Linked DNA regions of Larkinella insperata. The protein of the gene in region 1 interacts with the protein of each later gene in a pairwise test. Links are inferred from orthologs where the notes say so. Each region holds a gene or a part of one and is shown on either strand. Other genes may lie near its edges. The genes, in order: uvrA and uvrB.

Evidence for each region.
Region 2: the proteins of uvrA (region 1) and uvrB interact in binary tests that used the Escherichia coli proteins (3 or more experiments, as listed by UniProt). The link is inferred for Larkinella insperata from one-to-one orthologs.

Annotation. Positions count from the first base shown.
Region 1 is NZ_CP110973.1:1,267,793-1,283,507, reverse strand. The notes cover bases 5,523-9,011. They hold uvrA (excinuclease ABC subunit UvrA), read right to left. Parts: upstream 8,618-9,011; coding sequence 5,723-8,617; downstream 5,523-5,722. Other genes in these bases: OQ371_RS05145 (ferredoxin--NADP reductase), read right to left, coding at 8,726-9,011; OQ371_RS05155 (glutamate-5-semialdehyde dehydrogenase), read left to right, coding at 5,523-5,560. Outside these bases: OQ371_RS05175 (argininosuccinate synthase), read right to left, coding at 74-1,279; OQ371_RS05170 (GNAT family N-acetyltransferase), read right to left, coding at 1,470-2,174; aat (leucyl/phenylalanyl-tRNA--protein transferase), read left to right, coding at 2,537-3,169; proB (glutamate 5-kinase), read left to right, coding at 3,266-4,294; more of OQ371_RS05155, read left to right, coding at 4,310-5,522; more of OQ371_RS05145, read right to left, coding at 9,012-9,805; OQ371_RS05140 (hypothetical protein), read left to right, coding at 9,943-11,871; OQ371_RS05135 (glucosamine-6-phosphate deaminase), read right to left, coding at 11,868-12,593; OQ371_RS05130 (sterol desaturase family protein), read left to right, coding at 12,770-13,738; OQ371_RS05120 (c-type cytochrome), read right to left, coding at 14,201-15,079; OQ371_RS05115 (amidohydrolase), read right to left, coding at 15,208-15,715. UniProt on the Escherichia coli protein: The UvrABC repair system catalyzes the recognition and processing of DNA lesions. UvrA is an ATPase and a DNA-binding protein. A damage recognition complex composed of 2 UvrA and 2 UvrB subunits scans DNA for abnormalities.
Region 2 is NZ_CP110973.1:1,790,457-1,805,657, reverse strand. The notes cover bases 5,614-8,588. They hold uvrB (excinuclease ABC subunit UvrB), read left to right. Parts: upstream 5,614-6,074; coding sequence 6,075-8,102; downstream 8,103-8,588. Other genes in these bases: prfA (peptide chain release factor 1), read right to left, coding at 8,153-8,588; OQ371_RS07305 (hypothetical protein), read right to left, coding at 5,657-5,917. Outside these bases: OQ371_RS07340 (hypothetical protein), read left to right, coding at 1-256; OQ371_RS07335 (DUF2480 family protein), read right to left, coding at 257-772; tRNA (adenosine(37)-N6)-threonylcarbamoyltransferase complex dimerization subunit type 1 TsaB, read right to left, coding at 822-1,514; OQ371_RS07325 (S41 family peptidase), read right to left, coding at 1,590-3,251; rnpA (ribonuclease P protein component), read right to left, coding at 3,339-3,764; rpmH (50S ribosomal protein L34), read right to left, coding at 3,848-4,015; OQ371_RS07310 (M61 family metallopeptidase), read left to right, coding at 4,140-5,603; more of prfA, read right to left, coding at 8,589-9,226; OQ371_RS07290 (hypothetical protein), read left to right, coding at 9,399-9,989; OQ371_RS07285 (Gfo/Idh/MocA family protein), read left to right, coding at 10,088-11,437; OQ371_RS07280 (PadR family transcriptional regulator), read left to right, coding at 11,590-11,916; bacillithiol biosynthesis cysteine-adding enzyme BshC, read left to right, coding at 12,046-13,605; OQ371_RS07270 (5-formyltetrahydrofolate cyclo-ligase), read left to right, coding at 13,610-14,203; OQ371_RS07265 (serine hydrolase domain-containing protein), read left to right, coding at 14,237-15,201. UniProt on the Escherichia coli protein: The UvrABC repair system catalyzes the recognition and processing of DNA lesions. A damage recognition complex composed of 2 UvrA and 2 UvrB subunits scans DNA for abnormalities.

The DNA.
Region 1 (15,715 bases):
ATGAACGATGGGTTGTGAATGATGAACTATTGGATCTTTCCCCGCTAATTCATCATTCATAACCCGTCGTTCATCATTGATTATTGGCTTCTTTAACTTTCTCGTAGATCATGACCTGATTCGACATGACTTTCGAGAAACCGCGCACGTCGTCGCCGGTCCAGGCGTTGTTCATTTCGCCGTAGCTGCCGAAGGTCGACGACATCAGGTCAAACGGCGATTCGATGCCCAGCACCTGGAAGCGGTAGGGAGCCAGCATAACGTGGACTTTGCCCGTAACGTGAGTCTGCGTGTCGGTCAGGAACGTTTCGATATTCCGCATGACGGGGTCCAGAAATTGGCCTTCGTGGAGCATGGTGCCGTACCAGTTTGCCATCTGGTCTTTCCAATACTGTTGCCACTTGGTCAGCACGTGTTTTTCGATGGCGTGGTGAGCTTTCAGAATAATCAGCGGGGCAGGGGCTTCGAAGCCAACCCGGCCTTTGATGCCGATGATGGTGTCGCCCACGTGAATATCGCGCCCGATGCCGAACGGTCCGGCTAGCTCGGTCAGTTGCTGAATTGCCTGAATCGGGTCACCGACGGGTTGGTCGCCGATGCCCTGCAACTCGCCTTTATCAAAGTGCAGCGTAATCTGTTCCGGTTCGGTTTTGGTCACCTGGGTCGGCCAGGCCGATTCGGGCAGGAAACCGCCGGATGTCAGCGTTTCGCGGCCACCAACCGAGGTGCCCCACAAGCCTTTGTTGATGGAATAAGCGGCTTTGTGCCACTCCTGCTCCACGCCTTTTGATTTCAGGTAATCAATTTCGGCTTCACGCGAGAGCCGCAAGTCGCGGATGGGCGTGATAATCTCGGCGTCGGGCGCAATGATTCGGAAAGCCATGTCAAACCGGACCTGGTCGTTGCCCGCGCCAGTGCTACCGTGGGCAATGGCATTGGCGCCGATGCTCCGGGCGTATTCGGCCACGGCGATGGCCTGGAAAATCCGCTCGGCGCTAACACTCAGCGGATAGGTGTTGTTTTTCAGAACGTTGCCATAGACCAGGTATTTCAGACATTGCTGGTAGTAATCGTTGGTTTTGGCGATGGTGGCGTGGTTTTTAACACCCAGCGAATACGCCCGCTCTTCGATGGCTTTCAGGTCAGCCTCCGAAAAACCGCCTGTATCGACCAGCACGGAATGAATTTCATACCCCAGATCTTCCGACAGGTATTTCACACAAAACGAGGTGTCGAGACCTCCACTAAACGCAAGAACTACTTTTTTTTGTTGCGACATCACGGTGAACTATGGAACGGATGGAAAAAAGTTGCGGAGGGCCGTCGGCGCGGAGCTTGGGTTTCTTTGCCCCTATTCCCCGTGCCCCTTTGCTCCATGATTTCGATAAGTAAGGCACAAAACTAAAAAATCCCTTCCAGCCAACCGCCGAAAGGGACTTAAAATCACGTGAATACAGGAAATGACTTTGTCACCCGACGGTTTCCAGCTCACGCTCGGGCTTCCTCGTCCGGGGACGATCCTGAAAACGCATCAGAATACGCTGTTTGATGCGCATCCAGCGCTCATAGAGTTTCGATTCTTTCAGAAAATTCCAGTTTTCTTTTACCTCTGTCTTTTTGTGCTGCTCCGGATCGTACAGCATTCCCGTGCACAGACAGTGCTTCCGGTTGGTCCGGGTCAGAATGTCGTAATTGACACAGCTCGAACAGCCTTTCCAGAACGCATCGTCAGCGGGCAGTTCGTTGAGGGTTACGGGTTCGTAGCCCAAATCAGAGTTTATTTTCATGACGGCCAGGCTCGTCGTCAGACCGATGATCTTGGCGTCGGGGTATTTTCTGCGTGAGAGCTTGAAGGCTTCGTTTTTAATGCGGGTTGCAATACCGCTTTTCCGGTGTTCTGGGTGCACAATCAGCCCCGAATTTGCCACAAACTTTCCGTGCTCCCAGGTTTCGATGTAACAAAATCCAACCCACTCGCCCTCTTTCGTGGTGGCGACAATGGCTTTTCCTTCCAGCATCTTTTCCATCAGGTAGAGGGGTGAGCGCTTGGCAATCCCCGTACCCCGAGCCTTGGCGCTTTGCTCCATTTCCTTGCAGATCGTTTCGGCGAGTTGAAGATGGTTTTCATCCGCGACCTGAACAAGGTAAGTATCGTTGTTTACTTCAGAAGTCATCGTGAATTGATCGAATGAATGAACCCATGACCGGCAGTAAACCGGCAGGATTTGAGATCAAAAAGTTTGTTGAAAATTGAAATTAGAATGGGCTGAACCGCAGGGGCGGATGCTCACCGCGTAGGCAAGCAAAGTGATCGGGTCCTTTCGGACCTGAACCGAAATGGCGTTGTGTGGTAGAAAGTCGGTATATAGACAGGTGTTGCCATTTTTGTGATTACCCAAAAGCGCGACAATGATAAATGAATAGTTTCGATTGTGCAATATGATAACGAAAATATTGAGTAAACGTTCATTGATTTGATCATTTTTTACCAATCGATAATTTCATACATTTGTTATACGAACTTTCCGCATCCTGTATGTACCGTCTGTCCTCTGATGACCTGATTTATGGTTACATAAACGGAATCTTTCCGATGGCCGACACGGACAATACGCTTTACTGGTATTCGCCCGACCCCCGCGCCATAATTCCTCTAGATACCTACCGCCCCGCCAAATCCCTGCGCCCAATACTAAACAAAAAAACGTTTGAAGTTCGGGTAGATTCTGATTTTGAGCAAGTTATGCGGGCGTGCGCGTTGCCTCGTTCCGAACACGACGGGACCTGGATCTCCGAAGAAATCATCGAAGCCTACGTCGATTTGCACCAGATGGGCATGGCCCACAGCGTAGAAATCTACCTCGAAAACAAGCTGGTCGGTGGCTTGTATGGGGTTGCACTGGGCGCCGTTTTTTTTGGTGAATCGATGTTTTACCGGGTTCCGAATGCGTCGAAAGTCGCGTTTCACCACTTGATCGAAATCTTGCGAAAACAATATTTTGAGCTTCTGGACACCCAGTTCATCAACGACAACGTCCGGCGGTTTGGCGCCATCGAGATCCCGCGCACGGAATACATGAAGCTGCTGAAGCAAGGCCTGCAAAAGAAAGCCCACTTTGCCGACGCCGTCCTGGAGCCTTCGTTTCGAAATCAACCGGATTTAGGCTAAATTCCTCTAAATCCGTAGTCTTTCGTATTTTCGCACCTCCTTTTACTTCATCGCGGACGGAATACATCGGTTCATGTTTTTTATTTCCATTCAAACGTGTCAGTCTTAGTCATTAAATTCGGTACGGCATCAATTACCATGCCGGACGGTTCGCTGAACGAAGCCGTAATTGCCGACATTGCCCGGCAGGTTGCCGAACTGCGTCACTCGTACCACATCTTGCTGGTATCGTCCGGAGCCGTGGGAGCCGGAAAGGGGTTGATCCAGGGATACCGGGGCGACATCGCTCAGCGAAAAGCCGCTGCGGCCGTGGGCAACCTGCTCCTGCTGAATGTGTACAACCGTTATTTTTCGCAATACGACATTCCGGTTGCCCAAACGCTCTGCGAACGCCATCACTTTGCCGATCGGCAGCAGTTTCTGCAACTGAAAGAAACCGTGCAGGAGCTTTGGAAAAACGGCATCATCCCCATCGCTAACGAAAACGACGTGGTCAGCGACCGCGAGCTGAAGTTTTCCGACAACGACGAACTAGCCACGCTCATGGCCGTTGGCTTCGGCGCATCGACGCTGATGCTCTGTACGTCGGTGGGCGGTTTGCTGGACGAAGAGGGGCACATCATCCCCACGGTCAACCAGGTGGACGAGGCTGTTTTTGGCATCGTCCGGGATGAGAAATCGGCCCTGGGGCTGGGCGGTATGGCTTCCAAACTGACCTTCGCCAAACTGGCCACCCGTATGGGCATCCGCGTTGCTATTTTTGGGCTTAAACAACCCGACGGTATTTTACGGGCGTTGCGGGGTGAAACCGGCACGGCCTTTGCGCCCCAGGTGGGCTCGCCCTCGGCGCGGCAACGCTGGCTCGGCAGCGGCAGCCTGACGGCGGGGATTCTGCGGATTGATGCCGGGGCCGTTCGGGCCCTGACCCGGCGGAACAGTTTGCTGGCCGTTGGCGTTCGGGCAGTAGAGGGCGATTTTGCTGCGGGTGAGGTGGTTGAGATTTGCGACGAAGCCGGTTCGGCGGTGGCCGTTGCCCGCGCCCGTTTGTCGTCGGCCCATTTAGTAACGCAACTGAACCAGCAGAATGTTGAGGTGGCAAATGCCAATGATATTGTACTTTTGTAAAAACACCGTATTGTCATGAATACAGTAACTCCTCTTCTTCAGGAAACGAAGTCGGCATCGGCTTCGGTCCGGCGCCTGTCGTCCGAGCAGAAAACCGCTTTGCTCGATCGATTGGCGGACGTGGTTTTGGAAAACACAACGGCTATTCTGGCGGAAAACCAGAAAGACCTGGATGCCATGCCGGATAACGATCCGAAAAAGGACCGGCTGTTGCTGAATGAAAAACGGATTGCTGATTTGGCCGAAAGCCTGCGTACGGTGGCCCAACTGCCCGATCCGAATGGCGAGGTGTTGCTGGAACGAACCATTGAACAGGGGCTTCAACTCCGGAAGCTGGCCGTTCCGCTGGGCGTCGTAGGCGTTATCTACGAATCGCGGCCCAATGTGACGCTTGATGTGGCTTCGCTCTGCCTGCGGTCGGGCAACGCCTGTGTGCTGAAAGGCGGCAAGGAAGCGCATCATTCCAACCTGGCGTTGGTGGGCTTAATTCATCGGGTGCTGGCCGAATTTGACCTGCCCGCAGCCACCGTTGCGCTGATGCCGCCCGACCGGGCTGTAGTCAACGAACTGCTGACGGCCACGCGGTACATCGACATCATTATTCCGCGCGGATCGGATTCCCTGATTCAGTACGTACGGCAAAACTCCCTGGTGCCGACCATTGAAACCGGCGCGGGCGTTTGCCATACCTACGTGGAGCAGACGGCCGATCTGGAAAAAGCCCGCGACATCGTAATTAACGCGAAGGTATCGCGCCCCTCGGTTTGCAATTCGCTGGACGGTATTCTGGTCGACCGGGCCGTTGCGGCCGAGTTTTTACCGATGCTGGTCGACGGGTTTACGAAATGGAACGTGGAGGTTTTTGCGGACGAAGAAGCGTTCGAGATTTTATCGGCCGTTGCGTATCCGGCGCTTCAGCGGGCGCAGTTGAGCGATTTTGGGCGGGAGTTTCTGGACTATAAGTGCGCCGTTAAAGTGGTTGGTGGTCTGGATGAAGCCCTGTCGCACATTCAGACGTATTCATCCCGCCACTCGGAATCCATTATTTCCCGGGATTCGGCGCTTGTCGACCGTTTTCTGGGGGAAGTGGACGCGGCTGCCGTGTACGCCAATGCTTCCACCCGTTTCACCGACGGCGGGGTGTTTGGTCTGGGGGCCGAAATCGGGATTTCAACCCAAAAACTGCACGCCCGTGGCCCGTTTGCGCTGGAAAAGCTGGTGACTGAAAAATGGGTTGTGGTTGGCGACGGACAGGTGCGCTGGTAATCAGCAGTTTGGTAGCGATCAAAAATCGATTCCGCAGAAGGTGAGTCAGACGGTTTCTCGCCAATTCGAAAGCTTCTCATCTGCCAATAAGAAAGGCTCCCGGCGGTTGGCGATTCAGCAAAATTTTATGCTGAATCGCCAACCGCCGGGAGCCAAACTGTTTTAACGGTTTCCGTCCGCGGCTAATTCCAGAGCCAGAAACTTGCCGGTGTAGCTTCCTTTGGCTTTCGCAACTTTCTCCGGCGTGCCTTCTGCAATGATCTGACCGCCTTTATTACCGCCTTCGGGTCCCAGGTCAATAACGTGGTCCGAAACCTTGATGACATCCAGGTTGTGTTCAATGATCAACACCGTGTTGCCTTTGTCGGCCAGTTTATTCAGAACATTCAGCAGGTACGAAATATCCTGAAAATGCAGTCCGGTGGTGGGCTCATCGAGGATGTAGAGGGTCTTGCCGGTATCTTTCTTCGAGAGTTCTTCCGCCAGCTTCACCCGCTGCGCTTCCCCGCCCGAGAGCGTCGTCGCGTGTTGACCGAGCGTAATGTAGCCCAGCCCCACGTCGTTCAGCGTCTGGACTTTACGGAGAATCTTCGGCTGGCTGGTGAAAAACTCGAGCGATTGTTCAACGGTCATGTCTAGCACGTCGGCGATGGATTTGCCTTTGAAACGAACCTCCAGCGTTTCGCGGTTGAAGCGTTTGCCCTTGCAGGTTTCGCACATGACGTGCACGTCCGGCAAAAACTCCATTTCAATTTTCTTCATCCCGGCTCCTTCGCATTCCTCGCAGCGGCCCCCTTTGACGTTGAACGAAAACCGCCCCGGTTTGTAGCCCCGAATTTTGGCTTCCGGGAGTTCCGCAAACAGGGTGCGAATCTCGGAGAACATGCCGGTATACGTTGCCGGGTTCGAACGGGGAGTGCGGCCAATCGGCGACTGGTCTACCTCAATCACTTTGTCCAGGTGCTCAAGCCCTTCCACCGCCTTGAACGCCAGTGCTTCGCGCTTCGACTTGTAAAAATGCTTGTTCAGGATGGGAAACAACGTCTCGTGAATCAGCGACGATTTGCCACTGCCCGACACGCCGGTAATGCAAATCATTTGCCCCAACGGTAACTTCAACGTTACATTCTTGAGGTTGTGGCCGGTTGCTCCTTTAATAATTAGCTGACCGCCGTTACCTTTCCGGCGTTCTTTCGGTACCTCGATGGCCCGGCGACCACTCAAGTAAGCCGCCGTGGTGCTGCCGTTTTGCAAAAACTGCTCCGGTGTTCCGGCGCCAACGACCTGCCCGCCGTGTCGACCGGCTCCCGGACCAATGTCCAGAATAAAGTCCGACTCCAGCATCATGTCTTTGTCGTGCTCAACCACCAGCACCGTATTGCCCAGGTCGCGCAGGTTTTTCAGCGAATCGATCAGCTTCACGTTATCGCGTTGGTGCAGTCCAATGCTGGGTTCGTCCATGATGTACAGAACGCCAACGAGTTGGGTGCCAATCTGCGTCGCCAGCCGGATCCGTTGTGCTTCCCCGCCGGAAAGCGTCCGCAGCGGGCGGTCGAGCATGAGGTAATCCAGGCCAATATCGAGCAGAAAGCCGATCCGTTTGCGGATTTCTTTCAGAATTTCCTTGGCAATCACGTTCTGGCGATCCGACAGGCGGCTTTCCAGATCCGTCATCCAGGCGGACAGTTCGGTAATGTCCATCCGGGCCAGCTCGGAGATGTTTTTGTTGTCGATCCGGAAGTACAGCGATTCCTTTTTCAACCGGGCGCCGTTGCACTCCGGGCAGGTTTTCACCACCGTAAAATCCTTCAGCCACTCCTGAATTTTGTCGGAGCGCCCGCCCGTATCCGCCGTTTCCTGCTGGCGTTTGAGGAAGGTAATGACGCCCTCGAATTTGAAATTATAATAGTCCTGCCCCGGAAACTTCTTCGACGGCATGGTGGATTCGTCCTCGGTTCCGTAGAGCAGCGCGTGCAGCAGATCGGGCGGGTATTTTTCAACCGGCGTCGTCAGGCTGAGCTTGTATTTTTTCAGGATAACCTCAATCTCCCGGAAAAACCAGAGTTCGCGGTATTCGCCCAGCGGAGCAATGGCCCCCCGGCTGATGCTCAACGATTTATCCGGAATGACCGATTCTTCCGTAATTTCTTCAATGACTCCCAGGCCGTTACAAACCGGGCAGGAACCGTAGGGCGAGTTAAACGAAAACGTGTTGGGTGACGGTTCGTCGTAGCTAATGCCGGATTCGGGGTCCATCAGGTTTTGGGAGAAATACGTCAGCTCGTTTTTCTCATCAAGAATCTGCATGGCGCCCTTCCCCTGCTTCAATGCCGTCTGCACGGATTGACTTAAACGATACCGGTCTTCCGGCTTGGGAACAATTCGGTCAATCACAATTTCAACATCGTGGACCTTATACCGGTCGAGCTGCATCTTCGGCGCAATATCCTGCACGACGCCGTCGACGCGCACTTTGGTATAACCCAGCTTGGCAATCTGCACGAACAACTCGCGGTAGTGACCTTTCCGGCCTTTCACGATCGGCGCCAGCAGCGTCAGTTTCTTGTTGGCGTAGTGGGTCAGAATCGTATCAATGATCTGATCCTGGGATTGACGCTCCATTTTTCGGCCCGTCACGTACGAGAACGCTTCTCCGGCGCGGGCGTACAACAGCCGCAGAAAGTCGTAAATCTCGGTGGTCGTGCCGACCGTCGAGCGGGGGTTCTTGGACGTAGTTTTCTGCTCAATGGAGATCACCGGACTCAGGCCGTTGATTTTATCCACATCGGGCCGTTCCATGTTGCCGATGAACGAGCGGGCGTAGGCCGAAAAGCTTTCCATGTACCGGCGCTGTCCTTCGGCATAAATCGTATCAAATGCCAGCGACGATTTGCCGCTGCCGCTAATTCCCGTCACCACCACCAGTTTATTGCGGGGAATGGTAACGTCAATATTTTTCAGGTTGTGTTCACGGGCGCCTAATACCTCAATCTGCTCGTAGCCCGTCAGTTCAATGTCGGTAAGCCCGGTGTTGCGGGCGGTGTTGTTTTCTGTCACGTTGTGAAAGCCTTATTCTAAATTCTAACAGAAAATAAAGTGATGAAGTTTCGGGGAGGCCAAACTAAAACAGACCCACGGTTTGGGCGGCAGCGAATGGGATGTCGGTTAGATATCCAGAATCAGTCCCTCCGAAGCCGGATACCCCGTACAGGTCAGTATCCAGCCATTTCGCAGGTCCCGCTCCGTCAGCACGTCGTTGATCGTCATGTGCACGTCGCCCGATCGTACGCGGCCTGCGCAACTCGAACACCGTCCACCTTTGCAGCTATACGGCAACGGAACGCCGTGGTCAAGAGCCGCCTGCAGAATGGATTTATAGGCCGGAACATCAATATCATATTCCGTCCCGCGAAACCGCAACAGGATGCGGTGGTCTCTGGCGAGTTCGGGCGGGGGCGTCCGGGTAACGGGTTCGATAACAAAGTTTTCTTTTTTGATCGCATCAAGCCGGATACCGGCGTATACGAGCGTCACCTGCACCATCCGCATGAAGGCAAACGGCCCGCACACGTACCATTGCGCCCTGGAACGCTCAAAGCGCAGCAGATCCGGGAGCATGTTTTCAAGCAGCCAGTTGTTTAGCCGCCCCCGCCGGATGTTGCCCGCCTTCTGCCAGTCGTCCGACGGCTGGCTAAGCAAGTGAATCAGTTGAAACCGTTCGGCGTGTTCGTTGTGCAGGGCTTCAAGCTGTCGGTAAAAAATGATATTCTGTTCATCGGTGTTGGCGTAGAGCAGCGTAATATGGCTTTGGGGCTCGTCGCGCAGGGCCTGTTTCAAAATGCCGTACAGCGGAACAATCCCGCTGCCGGCGCCGATCAGGACAATATCCCGTTGTTCGTCGGGAGCGGTATCCAGCGTAAACCGTCCGGCGGGCGGTAAACTGGTCAGGGTGTCGCCCACCGCCAGGTGATCGAGCAGGTAGCGGGAGATTTCGCCGTTTTCGACCCGTTTGATGGTCAGGCTGAGCGGTTCAGAAGCCACGCCCGGCGATGCGTCGCCCGGCGTTGAACTCAGGGAATAGGAACGGCGAACTTCGTGACCGAGGTGTTTAAACAATAACGTCAGAAACTGCCCCGCCCGGTACGGAACCACTCGGCCGTCGGTAGGATGCAGAATAAGCGTTTTCGTATCGCGTGTTTCCCGAATTATTTCGGACACCTGAAGCTGGATCAATTCCTCGTTCATGCGGGCTGATTAACTTTGTACTAGGTCTGCTAACTTTCCGTTATAGTTAACGATCTTTGTAGGTAAAAACTGGTCGTGCAAAGTTCGTCAACTCCAGTGGAAAGAGCATTACGTTTTGAAATTGAAACCCCGGTTGCATGAATAAGTTTACGGTATTGGGTGTCATTTTAGGGATTGTGGGCGTCATAAGCCTTGGAGGCCCGGGCGTTGGTCTGCGAACCGCGCGGTCCGGCTTCAGGCTGGATACGCTGATTGAAATCCGCAAAGATACCTTGATCGAAAAATACCTTAGAGATAGCGCCTACAAGGCCATGTTTCAGCGGGATACCACGTTTCGGGTGGATTCGGCGGCCCTGCGCGCCCAGGCTGACAGCCATAAAGTAGCGCTGCCGGAAGTGCTGACGGGCGATTTGAACGGGCTGGCGATTTGCGCCGGATCGCCCGTGTCGGTGCCCTACAGCTCGTCGGGAGGACGGTTTTCGCCGGATAACCAATTTGTCCTGCAACTGGTCGATGCGGCCGGGAAAGCCACCAATCTAAGCCAGCCTGCCAAAGCCGGACCGTTTGGAAACGGAACGCTCACGGGCGTTATTCCGGTCAATACCGCAGCTGGTAGCCGGTATAGCCTGCGGGTGGCTTCCACCAATCCCGTTGTTAACGGAACGGCGCAACCACTGCGCATTCTGCCCGCACCCACCGCCCGGATTGAGTTGCCCGACGGCAGCAATGCGGTTACCGTCATGCCGGGCCAACCGGCCACCTTCCGCGTCGCCCTGAGTGGTCACGGTCCGTGGTCGTTCATGCTGTCGGACGGGACGAAGGTGCAGAACACGATGACGACGCCGTACGAAGTGACCGTAACGCCCGATAAACCCACCACCTACAAAGTGGTAAACGTCAGCGGTCCGTGCGGAAGCGGAACGGTTGCGGGCGAAATCATCGTCAATGTCAACGAAAACCCCAACCCGGAGATTGCCCTCAAAGCACCGAGTGGCGGGTTCCGGGTTTGTACCGGCACGCCGTTTCAGGTGGCATTTACGGCGACCGGAAAGTATCAGGCGGGCAACGGATTTGTGGTGCAACTGGCCGACTCAACCAACAACTGGACCACCATTTCCAACTCCGGCACGGCCAGTCCGCTGGTGGCGCGGCTGCCGTACGGTATTTCGCCCAAAGGAGCCTATAAAATTCGCGTAGCGGCCACGCTGCCGTCCATCAACAGCAACGCCGAAAATCTGGCCGTAGCAGCTCAGGCCGTTGCGGTGCTGCGCAACGATACCATTCGCATCGACGAAGGGAAAACCGCCGAACTGACCGTTGATTTCGGTGGGGGAGGGCCGTGGTTCGTTCTGCTGTCGGACGGTACCTATGAAAATAACATCGTGAAAAGCCCGCACACGATCCGGGTAACCCCGAACAACCCGACGCCCTACGCCATCACCTCGGCGGGCGGGGCCTGCGGGGTAGGCGAATACAGCGGTCGCGCCTTTGTGAAGGTAAACATCCCGCCATCGACCATCGCGACCGGCAACCTGTCGGCCCGCACGATTTGCCACGGATCGGAGATTATTGTGCCCTTTACGACCGGCGGACGGTTTTACGCCAACAACAAGTACATCGTGCAGGTGGCCGACACGAGCGGCCGGTTTACCAGCCTGGCTACGACCTACAAAGACGGTGTGCTGAAGGCGGTGATCAACCCGGCGTACCTGAAAGACACGCTCAATACCGTGCGGCTGCGGGTCACCTCGACGAGTCCGGCGGTGGCGGGGTCCGAAACCACCATCAAAGTCTTGGCCCCGAATGTGAGCCAGGCCATCGTTGCGGGGGAAGGCACCATCCGTCCCGGCCAGACCTCCAAGGTACGGGTTGCGTTCAAAAACGGTCTGCCCCCCTGGTCGTTCGTCCTATCCGACGGCAGCAAAGTGAACGGAACGTTTTTGAACCCCTACGTGCTGACGGTTGCTCCGACGAGTTCAACCGAATACACGATCACGTCGCTAAGCAGTTCCTGCGGAGCGGGCATCGCGGTTGGCAAAGCACTGGTGACGGTGGAAGCGAATTAAGCCAGGTCACCAGCCGCATCTTGGTCGACCCAGACAAAACCGTTCGGGTGCGTTTGCAGGATGCTGGCCGGGAAATCTTCCGTCACTGGACCATTCAGAGCGGCTTTGATGACGGGCGCTTTTTTGCTGCCGCTGGCGATCAGAATGGCTTCACGGGCGTCCATCAGTTGTTGCAAACCCGTGGTCAGGCCCAGCGTCAGGGGCGTTGGCTCGTTGAAATACTTCTGACCGACAGAGATGGTCGTTTCGGCCAGTTCAGAAACGTGGGCTTTCAGGGTAAACGGCGTTCCGGGTTCGTTCAGGGCGATGTGACCGTTCAGGCCAACCCCCACCAGGATCAGATCAAAACCGCCCCGCTCGTCCACAAACTGGTTCATCTGTTCACATTCGGCTTCCAGATCAGCGGCTTTGGCGTCGAACATACGGTATTGTTCCGGGCCAATGTTCAACGGCCCGAAGAGTTCGCGCTGGAGGTAGTTTGAGCAACTTCCTTCGCTTTCCGGCCCTAGTCCAACCCACTCGTCCAGCCCTACGAAGGTACAGCGGTCCACGCTGGTTTTTCCGTCTTTTACCAGTTGAACCAGTGCACGGTAGGTGCCAACGGGGGTATCGCCGGATGCGGCACAAATCAGGGCGTCGGGCTTGCGGTTTAAGAGGTCGGCAATGTGCTGGGCGGTGTGTTGGGAAAGGGCTTTGTAGTCGGCGAAAGTCTGGAAGTTCATGGTCAGGATTTAAGTTCGGCACTAAAATACACGGAAGCCGCGGAGTTCTCCGCGAAAAAGCCCAAATCTATTTTACGATTTAATTTACCGTTTCCCGACGGTTCTGTTTGTTGTCTTTCGGTTGATTATTTAGTAATTTTCATAGAGGAAGTGGGATACTAAAGCGAAAACGGCTTATGGAATGGTTGATTCAGTATTTTGAAACGATTCCGTCGTCGCACCGCAGCCTGATCCTGGTGGGCGGCATTGCATTTTTCTGGCTGATTGAAAGCGCCCTTCCGCTCTTTCACTTTGGCAAGGCCGATGCGGATTACCGAAAAGCCGGGCACGCGGGCATCAACATCTTTTTCACGCTGACGACCATCGCCGTCAATTTTGTGCTGGCTTTTATGCTGCTCAAAACGAGCGATTTTGTCGTGCACCAGCAGATTGGCGTACTGCAATGGCTGAATATGCCGATCTGGGCGCAGCTTGTTGTCGGGTTGCTGCTGCTGGATTTGATCGGAGCGTGGACCATTCACTGGCTGCAGCACCACGTTAAATGGATGTGGCGGTTTCATCTCATCCACCACACCGACGCCTACGTGGACACGACCACTGCCAACCGCCACCATCCCGGCGAAAGCATTTTCCGGTTTGGATTCACCACGCTGGCGGTGCTCATCGCCGGAGCGCCTATCGGGATCGTCATGCTGTATCAGGCGCTGTCGGTTTTGCTGTCGCAGTTCAATCACGCCAACATTCACCTGCCGCGCTGGATCGACCGGCCACTCAACTGGTTTTTCGTGACGCCCAACATGCACCACGTACACCACCATTACGTCCTGCCGCAAACCAACACCAATTACGGGAATATTTTCCCATTCTGGGACCGGCTGTTCGGAACCTACGCCCGGATGGAAAGCAAAGACCTGCGGTACGGCGTTGACACGCACCTGGAAAGGCACGAGCATTCGCGGATTGGTAATCTGCTCAACATACCGTTTCAGCCGTACCGGCCCCCGGTGGGCCGCCCGGAAGTCACGAAATCAGCATCAGCGCCCGTAAACCGGCCACCTGATTCCGGTGCCGGTCGATATGAAAACGCAGGAATTCAAACCGTTGCCGAACATCCAGAGGGCCCGAAATCGGGTGCGGGTGAATGATTGCTTCAGCATCTTCGTCGGCCAGTTCCTGGCTGAGCTGGGTGAGGGGTTGTTGCAAACTAGCCAGTGCCGCCAGCCAGAACGCCACCGCACCACCCATGCGGGGCGCGGCAATGGGCGGTACCTTTTCTTTCGGTTGCCACGTGCGCTCAACAATGACTTCAATCGGCAGGCCCCGGTGGATGAGTTCGCCAGTCCAAACCGGCGGTTGACCTTCCCGTTTGGCTTGCAGAATCTTCCACATTCCCCAGATGGCACCGTGTTCGGCCCAATACAAATGTTCGGTGTTTTCCACCGCGTTCCAGGTTTCCGAATCGGGTTTCCAGCGCGCTTCTTCTTCTGTCAGTTCCTGAACGGACGAAATGTAGCGGCTGCGGGCGGTTTCAACCGACTGGAGAAGTTGATCAAGTGACATGGCGTTGTGGGTTAGGATGATGGAAAAAAGCGGACGGTGCTGCGGCTTTACTTTAGTTCGTGCAGAAATAAATGAATGGCCTTGAGTTCATCGTCGGTGTAAGTAGTTGCGAGGTACTTCCAGGGCATGAAATCGCTGAGCACACGGCCGTCGGGCGTTTTTCCGGTTCGCATGGCGGTGATGAAGTGGTCGGAAGTCCATTTGCCGACGTTGCCCGTCTGAGTCAGATCGGCAATCCGGGGCTCGCCGGGACTGTGGCCGGGCCCGCCCTTGAAATTCGCACCGTGGCAGCCCGAGCACGTCACGGCCAGGTATTTTCCGTAGGCCGGATCAACAGCTGCCGGGATCTGGTCAACCGGTTTGGCCGCATGGTCGATTGCTTCGGCCGGAAATAACGGAAATTCACCCAGGAAGGTTAAAAACCGGCCCAACGGTTTCAGCGTTTTGGCCGGATGGGTTTTATCGACGGGTGGCTGGCCCTTCAAAAAGCAGATCAGAGCGCCCATGTCCTGGTTCGAAAGCGGAGCGCTTACTTCCGGTGATGGCATGAACCACAACGACCTGTTATCTTTCCCCAAACCGTGCCGCAGTGCCCGAATCCAGTCCTGATCGGTGTAGGAAATCCCGCCTTTTCCGCGGGTGAGGTTCGACGCGTATAATAAACCCAGCGGTGTACTTTCATCCAGAAAGGCCTTGCCGCTCAAATCGGAACCGTGGCATTCCAGACAGCCCCGGATTCCGGCAATGTGTTTACCCAGGGCGTAAGAGGCCGAGTCGCCTGGAATAGTGAGCGATTGCAGCCTGACGTCGTACACTTTGTTGGCGCGTGATTCGGTCTGGAAATAAACCACGGTATAAAAAGCGATGAGCAGGAGCACGATACCGCCCAGAAAAATACCGCTCCACTTCAAGATTTTCATCAGCATGACCCTAATCGTTTAAGATTGTCTAAAACGCATTCAGGCCAAAATGTAATGCTTTGTTCTATCGTTGGTGTAAAGTCTTGATTTTGCGGTAATCTTCTAAAGGCCAATTGATTAATCGGTAGGCGCTGTTATTGATAATGCCGGTCGAGGAGTGCCAGAAAAAGCCGGGCTGCCGGTTCGATCAGGTCGTCATTAAAATCGTAGTCGTCGTTGTGCAGCGCCGGGGAGTTTTCGCCGTTGCCAATCCCAAACATGGCTCCCGGATAACGCTGCGTAAAAAGTCCGAAATCCTCCCCCCAGCGAAACGGTTCCTGCTTTTCGGAGAAGGGAAAACCCAGTTTGTGGGCCGCATTTTTGACCTCTTCAAAGGCGTCGGGGTGGTTTTGGTTGGCAAAAAACACTTCCGTGGTGCCGGTTTCAATCTCAATGCCGGTGCCTACGCTGAGAATCGCTAAAATATTGAGCAACTGGCTGGTCAGGCGTTCCATCTTCTGGCTCGTGCGCGTCCGGAGGGTCAGGTGAACTTCGCCGTAACCCGCCGAGATACCGTACGATTTTTCGCCCAATGTGGTGTAAACGGGCGTAATCGAGACAAAGTCGTCCGACTGCGGATTGGGGTTAATCAGGGAACGGCTT
Region 2 (15,201 bases), 520 kb from region 1 along the record:
CAACCTAATTCAGGCTACGGGGGATATGACAACGTATGAATACGATACTGCCCCAAACCCTTACAAACCGATTCGGGTTGATGCCGAAATTAGCTGGTTTATGAGCTCCAATAATATTGTTGGGATGAAGGCAGTTGACCAAACCACGGGCGTTCAGGAAGAGACGCGTTTCCGTTACGAATACCGATCCGACGGTTATCCGGTCCGGATGATTTACCCCGATGGTCGGAAAGAAGAATTTATCTACAACAGGTAATTACTGTTTGGGGCGCTTGTACAGGGGCACGGTACTGCAGGGTTCGCCGAACATGATGCTTTGGGCAACGGGCCGCAGCCGCCGGGTAATTTCGACGTAAGCCGCCGTCGGTACCGCCACTTTGCTACACCCTTTGACAACCACGCGGCTGTCGCGGAAGTCTTCGATATTGATCCGGTTGATGGCGTCGAAATAGAGTTTTTCTTCCAAATCCTGGAGCGAACCAAAAACAACGGTATGGGCGTGCGGTTCCAGGTAAATGGTCAGTAGCATGTAGGCCCAGGTCGGTATGATGGCGTCCTCCGAGCAGGTGACGGCCACATTCTTGCCGTCGTACTGGCTCCAGTCGTGGGCTTTCAGGAAGTCGCGGAAGTCTTTTTCCTTTAAAATCATGCCCATGAACAGATTGTCTTTCAGATCGTAGACAACCCGTTCGCCGGTGTGGTAGTAATCTTCCAGATCCAGCGTTACCAGACCACTTTTGGTCACTCGATTAACAATCTCTTCCGTTTCCATAATACCAAAGCCCAAATGTAAACACGGATTTTACCCGTAAGTATGCTTGCTAAACAACCAATTTCTTCGGCTTGGTTCCCACAAAATCCTTTAGATAGTACGGTTCGAAGTTGGCGACATCTTCAAACTGCGCCTGTTCGTAGGCAAGAGCCGCCAGTTGCCCCACGGTTTTGGCCGACGGATGAACAATTTGTGCCGGGAAAACAGCGTTGGGCTGGTGGGATAAAACGGTCCGGCACTTGGCAGCTCCGTTCCCAAAAAACACGACGGGCTGTTGAGCCAGCCGATCGGCAAACGCGTATTCATCGATGATTTGCGCCGACGTCGGCTGAATCACCCGGCCTTCGGGATCGTAAACGGCGCAATAGACTTCCATTCGCCGGGCGTCGAGCATGGGGCAGAGGGCGTAAGAGCCCGGGTAAAAACCGTTTATCTGCCAAACCATCGCTTTAAGCGTATCGATCGCCAGCAGGGGTTTATCGAGCGCAAAGCACAACCCTTTGGCCGTGGAAACGCCAATCCGTAACCCGGTATACGAACCCGGTCCTTTCGCAACGGCAACGGCATCCAGCTCCGACAGCTGATGACCGCTGTGCTGCACGGTATGCTGAATGAGCGTCGTCAGCATCCCCGACGAGGATTTTTCCGTAAAAAGTTCGTAACAGGCCGCCAGCGCCCCACCGCGGTGCAAGGCTACTGAACAAACGGTTGTGGAGGTATCAATGGAGAGAATGAGGGACATGGAAATGAATGATGCGTCATGGATGATGAAAAGAGTAACATACTAATTCATCATTCATAACGCATCACTATAAAGCTACTGTTTTCCTTTTAAAATAGACTGATACCGGTTCATGTCGCTGAACAGGTCGAGGGCGGCTTTAATTTCCGGATCGGTCGAGAACGAAGCTTCTTTCATGCCTTTCTGGAGGTAATAATGAGCCACAATTTCCTGTTCGAGCAGGGTTTTTAGCTCCCCTTTGAACGTTGCCAGATCAACATCTTTGCTGTGCGAAAGCTTCGTCCGCAGAGCCTTAAGCTGATCCTGAATCTGGTTAAAAGATTTTTCTTTCTTTGCCGAAGCTTCCAGCGTACCCAGATCCTTCTCAACCTGTGTGGTATAGTCGTATTCTTTATCCTTCAGCCAGTTTACAAATTCCTGATATTCCGCGTCGGTCAGGTGAAATTCCCGGGCGGGCTTAATCGTCGGATGATCGTGGTGGTACTTGACGGCATAATCGAAAACAAACCCTTTGTTTGTCAGGCTAAGCGCAATCGGCGCGGGTGCCACGGCTTCTACCGGAACGTCGGGGGTTACGCCACCGCCGTCGTAAACCGGGCGCCCGGCTTTGGTTTTAAACGCAGTTTTCAGCGAATCGGGAATTTTGCCCACGCTGCCGTCGGGGTTGCGGTGGCTGTAGTCGATGGCCTGGATGCAACGGCCACTCGGAATGTAATATTTAGCCGTCGTAATTTTCAGTTTCGTGTTGTAGGATAGCTCCCGGGTCGTCTGCACCAGTCCCTTGCCGTAGGTGAGCTGCCCCACCAGAACACCCCGGTCATAATCCTGAATAACCCCGGAAACGATCTCGGCGGCTGAGGCACTCCGGCTGTTGGTCAGCACCACAATCGGAATTTCCAGGTCGAGGGGCGGGTTCAAAGCCGTATACGTTTTGTTCCATTCGGTTACTTTACCTTTGGTGGTTACAATCTCCGAATCGCGCGGCAGCCAGATGTTGGCAATGTCGATGGCCATGTTCAGCAAGCCGCCCGGGTTTTCGCGTACGTCCAGCACCAGCTTTTTCATGCCTTTGCCCTTCAGTTCCGTAAAGGCGTTTCGCACCTCGCGCGAAGCCGTTCCGGTAAAATCTTTCAGATCGATGTAGCCTACGTCGCCGGTGATCATGCCGTAATAAGGCACATTGGTCATTTTTACCACGTCGCGCGTCACGTTCAGATCAATGGGTGAATTGTTTCCAAACCGTTTCACCGTCAACTTCACCGCCGTATTCGTCTGCCCGCGCAGCAGCTTGTCGGAATCTGATTCGCGCCGGGTTTTGATATCGACTCCGTCGATTTTGACGATTTCGTCGCCAATCCGCAGGCCGGATTTCTCGGCCGGTGTGCCCTCGTAAATCATCATGACGATGCTGCGTCCCTGCCGCGAACCAATTAACGCACCAATGCCGTTGTAGCGCCCGGTGGTCATCGTCATGTAATCCTCAATTTCGTCTTCGGCGAAAAAGTTAGTATACGGGTCCAGCGATTTCAGCATGGCGTCGATGCTGGACTTCACCATGCGGTTCGGGTTTAGCTCGTCCACGTAATACAGATTCAATTCCTTGAACAGCGTTGCGTAAATATCCAGGTTACGCGCGATTTCAAAGAACCGGTCGTCGTTGCGGAACGAGTAAAAACCAAGGCTTCCTGCCAGGAGGGTCGCGCCCAGGGCGACGGTCAGACGTTTGCGCGTAAACATAATTCTATAGATTAAAGACGCAAGACAAGAGAAAAAAGACCCCGCAAACCGTAGTTCATCTTTTGTCTACGATCTCACCTCTTTTGTCTATATCCGCGCTAAAGCTAATTTCATACTTTTTTCTATTTCTTCAAACGAAATTTTCTCGCGGGCGGTATATAAAAAAACAATATAAGACGGGGGCTGCTTTGGTTTCTCGGTCGTGCCGAACAGCAGCGCCTTATTTTTGCGATAGGCTTCGCGAACGCGCCGGCGGATGAGGTTGCGGTCAACGGCTTTTTTGAAATTCCGGCTGGAAACCGAAATCAGAATGGCGGGCAGGAGATCAACCCGGGCTGGAGGGCCCCCAGTTGGATCATCCCCGGCTGGAAGGCTCCGGTTGGGGTCGTTCATGTAGAGGAGCCGAAATGGAAAAAGGTAGAACGTCCGCGTGGTCGCACTACCTTTCTGAAACAATTGTCCGATGGTTTTTTTACTGCAAAGCCGTTCGGATTTCTTGAACGTTTGCTTCATGTCGCTTAAAGCTCAAGTCCAAAGTTTAAGGTTTACGGTTACTGTATCGAACCTTAAACTTTAAACCCTAAACTTTAAACGAGTTAGATTTTAAACCGGTCGCCTTTTTTCTCGTCCGAAACCGTCAGTTGATGACGTCCTTTTTTGCGACGGGCGGCCAGCACTCGGCGGCCATTGGCAGATGCCATGCGCTCGCGGAAACCGTGCTTGTTCCGGCGCTTACGGTTCGAAGGTTGAAACGTTCTTTTCATGACTTAGTATATCTTGGATGCCTGTTTTTCAAATGAGTCTGCAAAGGTAGGGAATGTTTCGAAATGAAGCAACTTTGCTGACGATATTTAGTGTTTTCATCAACAAGGGGTTATATTCGCCGGTATGCACTATCGTATTTCTTCCAGCAATCCTTCGTCCCGGACTATCGAGATTGAGTTTTTCCTGACGGGTGTTTCGTCACCGACCGTCGAGCTGCAACTCCCCGCCTGGCGCCCCGGACGTTATGAACTGCAGAATTTTGCCAAAAATATTCAACGTTTTGAAATCTTTGACCAGAACGGTAATCCGCTCTCGTTCGAAAAAATAACCAAAGACCGCTGGCGGGTGCAGACCGAAGGCGCTTCCGAACTGGTGGCCCGCTACACGTATTATAGCAATACCGTTAACGCCGGAACGAGCTTTGCCGACGACCGGCTGCTGTACATCAATCCGGTCAATCTTTGCTTGTACGCCGATGACCGTTTGCACGAACCCTGCACACTCGAACTGGTCATTCCGGATACCTGGGAAATTGCCTGCGGACTAAAACCAACCGCCCCCAACCTCCTGAGTGCAACGGATTTTTACGAACTGGTCGACTGCCCGCTGATCGCTTCGCCGGAATTGCAACATGCGGAGTACAAAGTCGGAGAGACGGCTTTCCATATCTGGATCAACGGTGCTATCAGACCCGACTGGGAGCGCATCAAACGCGATTTTCAGCGGTTTTCGGAAGTGCAGGTCCAACTCTTTGGCGAGTTTCCGGAAAAAGACTACCATTTTTTAACCCTGATTCTGACGACTCCCTTCTACCACGGGGTCGAACACCGCAACTCAACGATGCTGGTGCTGGGGCCAAATGACGAAGGCGAAGGTTTATACACGGATTTGCTGGGGGTTTCGTCGCACGAGCTGTTCCACGCCTGGAACGTGATCCGGATTCGCCCGGCGGAGTTGCTACCCTACGATTTCACAAAAGAGAATTACTTCACGACCTGCTTTGTGGCCGAGGGCGTGACCACCTATTACGGGGATGTGATGCTCCGGCGGTCGAATGTTTTCGACGATGCGGCTTACCTGAAAGAACTCCAGGTGTTGCTGAAGCGGCATTTCGAAGCCAACGGCCGGGCTTTTCAGTCACTGACCGAATCCTCCTGGGATTTGTGGCTCGATGGGTATGACAAAGGGGTGCCTAATCGTAAAGTTTCGGTCTACAACAAAGGAGCGACCGTTGCCTTGATTCTGGATTTACACATCCGCCGGAAGCGGAACCACGCCCGATCGCTCGACGATGTGATGCGGCTAATGTGGGAACGGTTCGGAAAGCCATTCATCGGTTACACGCTCGACGATTACCGGGCTGTTGCGGAAGAAGTCGCTGGCGAACCGCTCGACTGGTATTTTGATCGGTGCATCTTCGGCAACGAACCGCTCGAATCGCTGCTGAACGAATACCTGGCTTTTGTTGGCCTGAGCCTGGAGTCCGACGCTGCGGATCAAGGGAGTGCACCCGCGGTTTTTCTCGTGCAGATTGACGGTTCTGAAGGACTTGAAGACCGCTTTCGCTGGCTGACTAATCAGCGCTGACAACACCGAAATTGACAGCCAATCCGGCGTTGTCAGCGTTGATGAAGCACTCCTTATTCTTTCTTGGTGGCGCGCATTTCCGGGAGAGTCTGTCCCGCAGCGGTGTCACTGGGTCGCGCCTGTGGGCCTTCGAGCGTATTGGTTGTGGTATCGCCCTGGATACCCATAATGCTCGTATCGGTAGCGGCCGCGGCCGAGTCCGAAGTAGATCCGGTATTTTCGGTCTTGGAATTACAGCTTAAAATAAATACGGTCAGCAGAACTCCTAGCCCCGCGGTCAGGCTCCGGCTTCCGTTTTTCAGGTTGTTTTTCATAATCAATGACGTTGAGTAACTGGTAAAATAACTGACAGGCAGACAAGTTGTTCAGGAAAACGACGGATTGGGGCGGGTGCTAACAAATGGGTCGGCGCGTCGTTATCTTTAAAACCGATCTTGTTTCCGTTCTTATTTTTTCGTATCTTAGCTTGTTATGAATTTCAAGCTGACTTCAGAATTTAAACCGACTGGCGACCAGCCACAAGCCATTGAAAAGCTGGTCAATGGCCTTCAGGAAGGCGAGCCGGCGCAGGTGCTACTGGGGGTTACGGGAAGTGGAAAAACCTTCACCGTGGCCAACGTCATCGCCCAGCTCAACCGCCCAACCCTCGTACTGAGCCACAACAAAACGCTGGCGGCCCAGCTCTACGGCGAGTTCAAGCAGTTTTTTCCCGAAAACGCCGTTCACTATTTTATTTCGTACTACGACTACTACCAGCCCGAAGCGTTCATCGCGACGACCAATACGTACATTGAAAAAGATTTGGCCATCAACGAAGAGATCGACAAACTGCGGCTGGCTGCGGTGTCGGCCCTGATGAGTGGTCGGCGGGATATTGTGGTCATTGCGTCGGTGTCCTGCATTTACGGTGCCGGAAACCCCACGGAATACCAGAAAAGCATCGTGCGGCTGGGCGTGGGCGAAACCATCAGCCGCAACCAGTTCCTTTTCAAACTCGTCGAGATCCTGTACAGCCGGACGGAGGTGGAGTTTACGCGGGGTACGTTCCGCGTCAAAGGCGATACAGTCGATATTTTTCCCGGTTACGCCGACTTTGCCTACCGGATTATTTTCTTCGGTGATGAAGTGGAAGCCATTCAGCGCATCGACCCGGCTTCGGGCAAGAAGATTGCCGACGACCGGATGATTGCGATCTTCCCGGCCAACCTTTTCGTTACTGGCCGCGATACGCTGAACATGGCCATTGGCGAAATTCAAAACGACATGGTGGCTCAAATACGGTATTTTGAATCGGAGTTTCGCCATCAGGAAGCCGAGCGGATTAAGGAACGCACCGAGTTTGACATCGAGATGATGCGCGAATTAGGCTACTGCTCCGGTATTGAGAACTATTCGCGGTATTTCGACCGCCGGATGCCGGGGCAACGGCCGTTCTGTCTGCTCGATTATTTTCCGGATGATTTCCTGACGGTGGTGGACGAAAGCCACGTGACAATGCCGCAAATCCGGGCGATGTGGGGCGGTGACCGCTCCCGCAAGGAAGCGCTGGTAGACTACGGTTTTCGGTTGCCGTCGGCGCTGGACAACCGGCCGCTTACGTTCCAGGAGTTTGAGGAATTGACCCCGCAGACGGTTTACGTCAGCGCCACACCCGCCGATTATGAACTGCGCCGGAGCGAAGGCGTCGTGGTCGAACAGTTGATTCGTCCGACGGGGCTGCTCGATCCCGAAATTCAGGTGCGACCGAGTTTGAACCAGATCGACGATCTTCTCGAAGAAATCGACAGCCGGGTCAAAAAAGGCGAACGAGTTCTGGTAACGACGCTGACCAAGCGGATGGCCGAAGAACTAAGCAAGTACCTGGAGCGGGTGGGCATCAAAGGCCGCTACATCCACTCGGAAGTAAAAACACTGGATCGCGTCGAAATCCTGCGAGAACTGCGGCTGGGCGTTTTTGACGTATTGGTGGGCGTGAACCTGCTGCGCGAGGGGCTTGATTTGCCGGAAGTATCACTTGTAGCCATTATGGACGCCGACAAAGAAGGGTTCCTGCGTGACATTCGTTCGCTGATTCAGACCATTGGCCGGGCCGCCCGGAACGCCAACGGCAAGGTGTTGATGTATGCCGACCGCATTACGGGTTCGATGGAAAAAGCCATTAGCGAAACCAACCGACGGCGGGAAATCCAGATGGCCTACAACCTCGAACACGGTATTACGCCCAAAACGGTACTGAAATCCCGGGAAGCCATTCTGGAGCAAACCAAAGTGGCGGATTCGCGTCCGGCCGCCAAGCAGTTTTACATTGAACCGGATGAAATCCAGATTGCGGCCGACCCCGTGGTGCAGTATATGGGTAAAAACGACCTGGAGCAGGTGATCAAGGAAACGCAGGCCAAAATGGAAAAAGCCGCTAAGGAACTGGATTTCCTTGAAGCGGCTCGATTGCGGGACGAACTGTTTCAGTTGCGCGATCGTCTGAAAACAGCTCAGGTATAAGGTGGTTTCTCCCGGCCGAAAGCCGTGCGGCTTTCGGCCGGGAATCGTTTTTAAGCCACGGCGGCTTCTTTCATGCGTTCGGCGTTTTCGGCAATGCGGAGCTGGTCAATGAAATCATCAATGTTACCATCCATCACCGACGGCAGGTTGTAGACCGTCAGACCGATGCGGTGGTCGGTGACGCGGCTCTGCGGGTAATTGTACGTCCGGATTTTGTCGGAACGGTCACCGCTGCCCACCATCGATTTGCGTTGTGAGCTGATCTCGTCGTTGTGTTTCTGCAACTCAATTTCGTAGATCCGCGACCGCAATACCGTCAGGGCTTTATCGAAGTTTTTCAACTGCGAGCGCTCATCCTGGCACTGCACAACGAGGCCCGTCGGGATGTGCGTCAGCCGAACGGCCGAGTACGTCGTGTTGACCGACTGTCCACCCGCGCCCGACGAACAGAAGGTATCTTTCCGGATGTCGTTCATGTTGATCTGAACGTCCACTTCCTCGGCTTCGGGCAAGACCGCCACGCTGGCCGCTGAGGTGTGAATACGGCCCTGCGATTCGGTGGCCGGAACGCGCTGCACGCGGTGAACACCGGACTCGAATTTCAGCTTGCCATAGACGTCTTCGCCCTCGATCTGAACAATAATTTCTTTGTAACCGCCCGATGTGCCTTCCGTGTAGTCCATCAGCGACATCCGCCAGCCCATGCGGTCGCACAGACGCTGGTACATCCGGAACATATCGCCGGCAAAGATGGATGCTTCGTCGCCCCCGGTTCCGGCCCGGACTTCAAGAATAACGTTTTTGCTGTCGTTGGGGTCTTTCGGAATGAGCATTTCTTTCAAAACGTCTTCCATCGGTTCCCGTTGCGGCTGCAATTCGTCGAGTTCCGCTTTGGCCAGTTCGCGCAGGTCTTCGTCGCGTTCGGTCGCCAGCAGTTCCTTGGCGCCGTCGATATCCTGCAACAGCTTTTTGTAGTGCTGATACTGCTTGACGATTTTGTCGAGGTCTTTGTATTCCTTGCTCAGCTTCGTGTATTTCTTCTGATCCGAAACGATTTCGGGCATCATAATCTGCTGAGAAACTTCCTCAAACCGCTCCTTTATGGCTTCTAATTGGTCAATCATGGTTTGGTATAGATTCAGGACAAACGATGAGCAATCGCGTCCGTTCGTATTTTAAGACAAATCTACGAAAATTCGGTCAGTCAACAGTTCCGTCTTACATTTGTCAACGAAACGACGCACCGCAACGTTATCCAGATAGATGACAAGAATTTACTTCACTAAGTTCCTCGCAATGAACCGCATCTTTTCCCTTTTCGCACTTCTTCTTCCAGTAACATTTTTGTATTCCTGCGGCCTCGATCAGAACCAGAGCTCGAAAGAGCTGGCCCTGGAAATGAACGACCGCAAGATCAAACGCGTTACGGATGCCCAACTGACCGCCACTGTCGACGAATGGGGGAAAGCCCTCGTGCAGACTTCCCGAAAAGCCCTGACCGCTGAACTGGCTAAAAAGGTAGGGGATCAGTCACGCTGCACGCTGGAGGGGATTCCGGCCGTTGAGAAGCTGGAAAAACAATACGCCGTTACGATTGATCTGCTCAGCGCGAAAGATACCGCCAACCCGGCCCTGAATACCAAGGAACGGGAGTTGTTGCTGGCCTACCGATACAACGCCCTGAATAAGATGGAGCAAACGGATAACATTCAGAAAGTAAACGACACCCTTTTTGTCTACAATTCGCCCGTCGCAACGAACGATCCGATCTGTACAACCTGTACGGACGATGCCGCTCTGCCTTTTGTGATCTGGCGGGTGGTTTTCGAGAAACGCGAGATTATCCGGCGAATCAACCCGAAGAAGCTCCAGGAGCTGGCCCGCTGAACTAGTACGAAAATACGACGCTGCAGTACTATAAGAGTATGGATTGTGTACATTTGATGCAATCAGATTCCATCCCTTAACTAACGTCGTATTTTACTATGAGTAACCTGGAAAACAAAGCAGATCAGCCGCTTAGCCGCCGGAGGTTTGTCAAAGCCTCGTCGCTGGCGCTGGCCGGAGTGACCATCCTGCCCCGGCATGTTTTAGGCGGTAAAGGCTACATCGCCCCGTCTGATAAACTGAACGTGGCCGGTGTCGGCATCGGCGGAATGGGCAAAAGCAACCTCAACGCGCTGGCCCCAACCGAAAACATCGTCGCCCTCTGCGACGTGGACGAAAAATACGCCGGGCCGGTTTTTGAAAAGTACCCGAATGCCAAGCGGTACAAAGATTACCGCAAGATGCTGGAGGCTCAAAAAGACATTGATGGCCTGGTGATTGCCACACCCGACCACCTGCACGGCGTGATTGCGTCGGCCGCCATGAAGCTCGGGAAACACGTTTACGTACAAAAACCGCTGACGGTTACGGTTTGGGAATCCCGCGAACTGGCCCGGCTGGCGAAGGAAAATCCGAAAGTAGTCACCCAGATGGGGAATCAGGGGCACTCAAACGACGATGCCCGGCTCATCAACGAGTGGATTGCCGACGGCGCCATTGGGAAAGTGCAGGAAGTACACGTCTGGACCAACCGCCCTATCTGGCCGCAGGGTATGGATGTGCCGAAAGAAGCCGAAGAGGTTCCTTCGACGCTGGATTGGGAACTATTTCTGGGTCCTTCCCCGCACCGGCCTTACCACTCGGCGTATACTCCGTTCAAGTGGCGTGGCTGGGTCGATTATGGCGCCGGGGCGCTGGGCGATATGGGCGCTCACCTGGTCGATCACCCATATTGGGCGCTGGGGCTGAACCCGCCGATTAGTGTGGAAGCTTCCTCGACGCCGTTTAACAAGCAGAGTTACCCGATGGCGTCGATGGTTACGTACGAGTTTGAAACCAAAGACAAGAAAAAGCCGCTCGTCATGACCTGGTACGATGGGGGGATTCTGCCGCCCAAACCGCTGGAATTTGGCGACGAACCCGTCCCGAAAGGCGGTGGCGTGCTGTATATCGGCACCAAGGGAAAACTTTTTCACGAAACCTACGGCTCCAAACCCCGGCTGCTGCCCAAGGAAAAAATGGATTCTTACAAACGCCCGGCCCAGACGATTCCGCGCGTGGGCATAAGCCACGAACGCAACTGGGCCGAAGCCTGCAAAGGCAACGGAAAAGCCGTCTCGCCATTCGAATACGCCGGTCCGCTCTGCGAGTCCATGCTGCTGGGCATTGTGGCCCTCTACAAACAGGGAACCAAACTGAACTGGGACACCAAAAACATGCAGTTCACCAACGCGCCCGAACTGAACCAATACCTGAAGCGCGAATACCGCCAGGGCTGGGTGATGTAATCGGACCCATACACACTACGAACCCCACAACCCCACCGGGGTGATCCAGAGTTAACTCCGGTGGGGTTATTTGGCGGAAGCTTTATATTTTGTTAACGGTTCTTCGATCTGACTGAAACGGTTTATATTTGTTTTACAAAGCCTAAACAAATATGAATCGTCCATACCTCGGTGAATTTGAAGAGCTCGTGCTGCTGACCGTCGCCATGCTCAACGGGCAAGCTTACGGGGTTGCCATCCTCGAAGCGATTGAAAAGCAAACGGGTCGGACGGTTAGCCTGAGTGCGATTCATGCCACGCTGCAACGGCTCGAAGAAAAAGGGTACCTGAACTCCAAAATGGGTGGGGCCACGGCTGAGCGCGGAGGTCGGCGGAAGCGGTTTTTTACCGTAACCGTGGGCGGAACCCGGGCGTTGGAAGAAATTCATACCACCCGAAATCACCTCTGGAATCAAATTCCAAAAACCGGCCTGGCTTGATTCTAAAGAGCTTTTGCAACGCTTTATGTGGGCGGGCCACATAAAAGTTTACGGCCATTCCTGTAATCCGGCCGACTCGTCCGAACCTAGACTGAAAATTCTGTGTTGACAGTCAAAAATCCTGTTTTCATGGACTGTCAGTACCTTCCGCTAACCGCTACCGGCCAGTTTTCGACGCTATTCCTCGATTATATTTCTCAGAAAGAAGCTCTTCAACCTTATTACGACCGCTTTCCGACGCTGGAAGCGTTTGCGGAGCAGGCTAAAAATCGGTCATTCGATGAGGCAAAACGCCGGACGCTGGTGGAGGTGCTGGAACGGCAGTACCAGAACATTTCTGACAAACCGGACTTTTCCGTTCTGGCGCAGCCGAACACCTTTACGGTGACCACGGGCCACCAACTGAATATTTTTACGGGGCCGCTCTACGTGATCTACAAATGGATTACGACGGTAAACTTGGCCAAAAAGCTGAACGAAACGTATCCCGAATACCGGTTTGTGCCGATCTACTGGCTGGCTTCTGAAGATCATGATTTCGCGGAGATCAATCACTTTACGCTGTTTGGGAAAAGCTACACCTGGGAAACGGAGCAGCGCGGGGCCGTTGGGCGCATGAACCCGAAAGAATTGAAAGAAATCTTCGAACAGATGCCGGAGAAGCTGTTTCTGTTTGAAGAAGCTTACCTGAAACACGATACGCTTTCCGATGCTGTGCGCTGGTATGTCAACGAGCTGCTGGGGAAAGAAGGGCTGATTTGCCTGGACGCTGACGATGCGGACCTGAAACGGCTTTTTGCCCCGATCATCAAAGACGAGCTGCTCCATCAGCCGACCAGCGGAATGGTGACCGAAACCAGCGGGCAACTCGAAGCGTTGGGCTACAAAACGCAGATTACGCCCCGCGAAATCAATCTGTTTTACCTGAACGACCAACTGCGCGAACGGATTGTGCGGGAAACGGCGGACGATGAAACGGTTTCTTATCAGGTTTTAAATACCGATCTGCGGTTTTCGCAGGAGGAAATACTAACGCTGGTCGATGAGCACCCCGAACGGTTCAGCCCCAACGTGGTGCTGCGGCCGGTTTATCAGGAAGTGATTCTGCCCAATCTGGCGTATATCGGCGGACCGTCGGAAGTGCCGTACTGGCTGCAACTAAAAGGAATTTTTGACCATTTTCAGATTCCGTTCCCGTTGCTGATGCCCCGCAATTTTGCCCTGTACGTCAACCCGGCCAGCGCCAAAAAAATGGAAAAGCTGGGCGTTTTACCCGAAGAATTGTTCTGGGATGATGTGAAGCTACGCCGGTCGTACATCGAGCGGATCAGCGAAAACTCCCTGGATCTTTCCGAGCAGAAAGCCTGCCTGCAGCAGTGTTTTGCGGAAATCCTGAACAAATCCGTGAAGGTGGACAAATCGCTGGAAGGAGCCGTACTGGCCGAACAGGCCCGGTTGATGCACACCATTGACCACCTGGAGAAACGGCTCAAGCGAACCGAGGAACGCAACTACGAAACAACCCTCAATCAGCTAATGACCCTGAAAAACAAGTTGTTTCCGAACGGCGGTGTTCAGGAACGCACCGAAAATTACCTCAATTTCCAGCTCAATGACCCGCAGTTTGTCCAGAAAGTACTGACGGTTTTTGACCCGCTGGACTACCAGATGCTGGTGTTGAAAGACTAAACGCATGACCAAAGCCGAGTTGCGGGACGAGTTCCGCCGGAAGCGCCGGGCATTGCTGAAGACCGATTGGCAAAACCGTTGCGAAGCCCTTACAGACCTGTTTTTCGCGGTCTTGCAGGGTAATCACTGGCAAAGAGCGGTTTCGGTGATCAGCTCGTTTCTGCCCATTGAGCGTCAGCAGGAAGTGGATACCTGGCTGATCATTCGAAAGCTTTGGCAGGATTTTCCGCCAATTCAGGTAGCCGCGCCCGTGACCGATCAAGCTGCCGGAACGCTGGAGCATTACCCCATCACACCCACCACCGAGTTTACAAAAAGCCGCTACGGGATTCCTGAGCCTGCCCTCAATCCATCATCCCTTATCCATCCTTCCTCATTCGATCTGGTTCTGGTGCCGTTGCTGGCCTTCGACCAGACCGGCAACCGTGTGGGTTACGGGGGCGGTTTCTACGACCGGTTTTTGTCCGAATGCCGCCCGGACTGCCTGAAAATCGGACTATCGCTGTTCAGTCCCGTTGATCGGATTGACGACGTATACCGGGGCGATATTTCGCTGGATGGCTGCCTGACGCCCGATCGGATCTGGACGTTTTCCTGAAAATTCTACCGCATCTTTTTGTAGATTTCCGGCATGAAAATCGTTGCATTCGGGTGTCTCATGGGGCTCGCCGTTCAACCCGTTCTGGCCCAGAAAACCGCAGCCGCCCTTGACGCGGTGATGCACCGCAACTTTTCCGCCGATCAGCCCGGTGGGGCGCTGCTGGTGGTGGTCGATGGCAAAACCGTTTACAACCGGGGCGTTGGTCTGGCCAACCGGGAAACAAAAATGCCGATTACGCCCACGACTAATTTTCGGATGGCGTCGGTGTCCAAGCAATTTACGGCCCTGTGTATTCTGTTGCTGGAAAAGCAGAAAAAGCTTTCCTTCGATGACAACCTGCTCACGTTCTTTCCGGATTTCAATCCGCGGATTGGACAGAAAGTCAAACTGCGGCATTTGCTGACGCACACCTCCGGTATTCTGGATTATGAAACAGGGCTGCCGCCCGGCCGAAAAGACCAGATTTTTGACGCGGAGGTGCTGGCGCTGCTGAAACCGAAGGACTCGACGTATTTTGAGCCGGGCCGCCGGTTTCGCTACAGCAATTCGGCGTTCTGCCTGCTGACCCAGGTGGTGGAGCAGGTAGCGAAAAAGCCGTATCTGGACTTTATCACCGAAAATATTTTCAAGCCGCTGGGCATGAACCAGACCACGCTGTACGAACCCGGCCGCCCCATTCCGGACCGGGCGATGGGATACGCCCGCGACCAGGACGGTAAAATCCGGTTCTCGGACCAGAGCGTGACGAGCGGTACGAAGGGCGACGGCTGCGTTTACACGTCCCTGGCGGATTACAAAAAATGGAACGATGCCTTGATTACCAACAAGCTGGTTGATCTGCAGGAACAACTCGGGCGGGTCCATCATCCCCTTGAGGGGCAACCAGACGCATTCTACGGGTTGGGGTGGTTCTTCACCCAAACAAAGGGCGGAGGCAAGGAGTTATTTCACTCGGGCAGTACGTGCGGTTTCAGCAACTGCGTGGTCTGGATTCC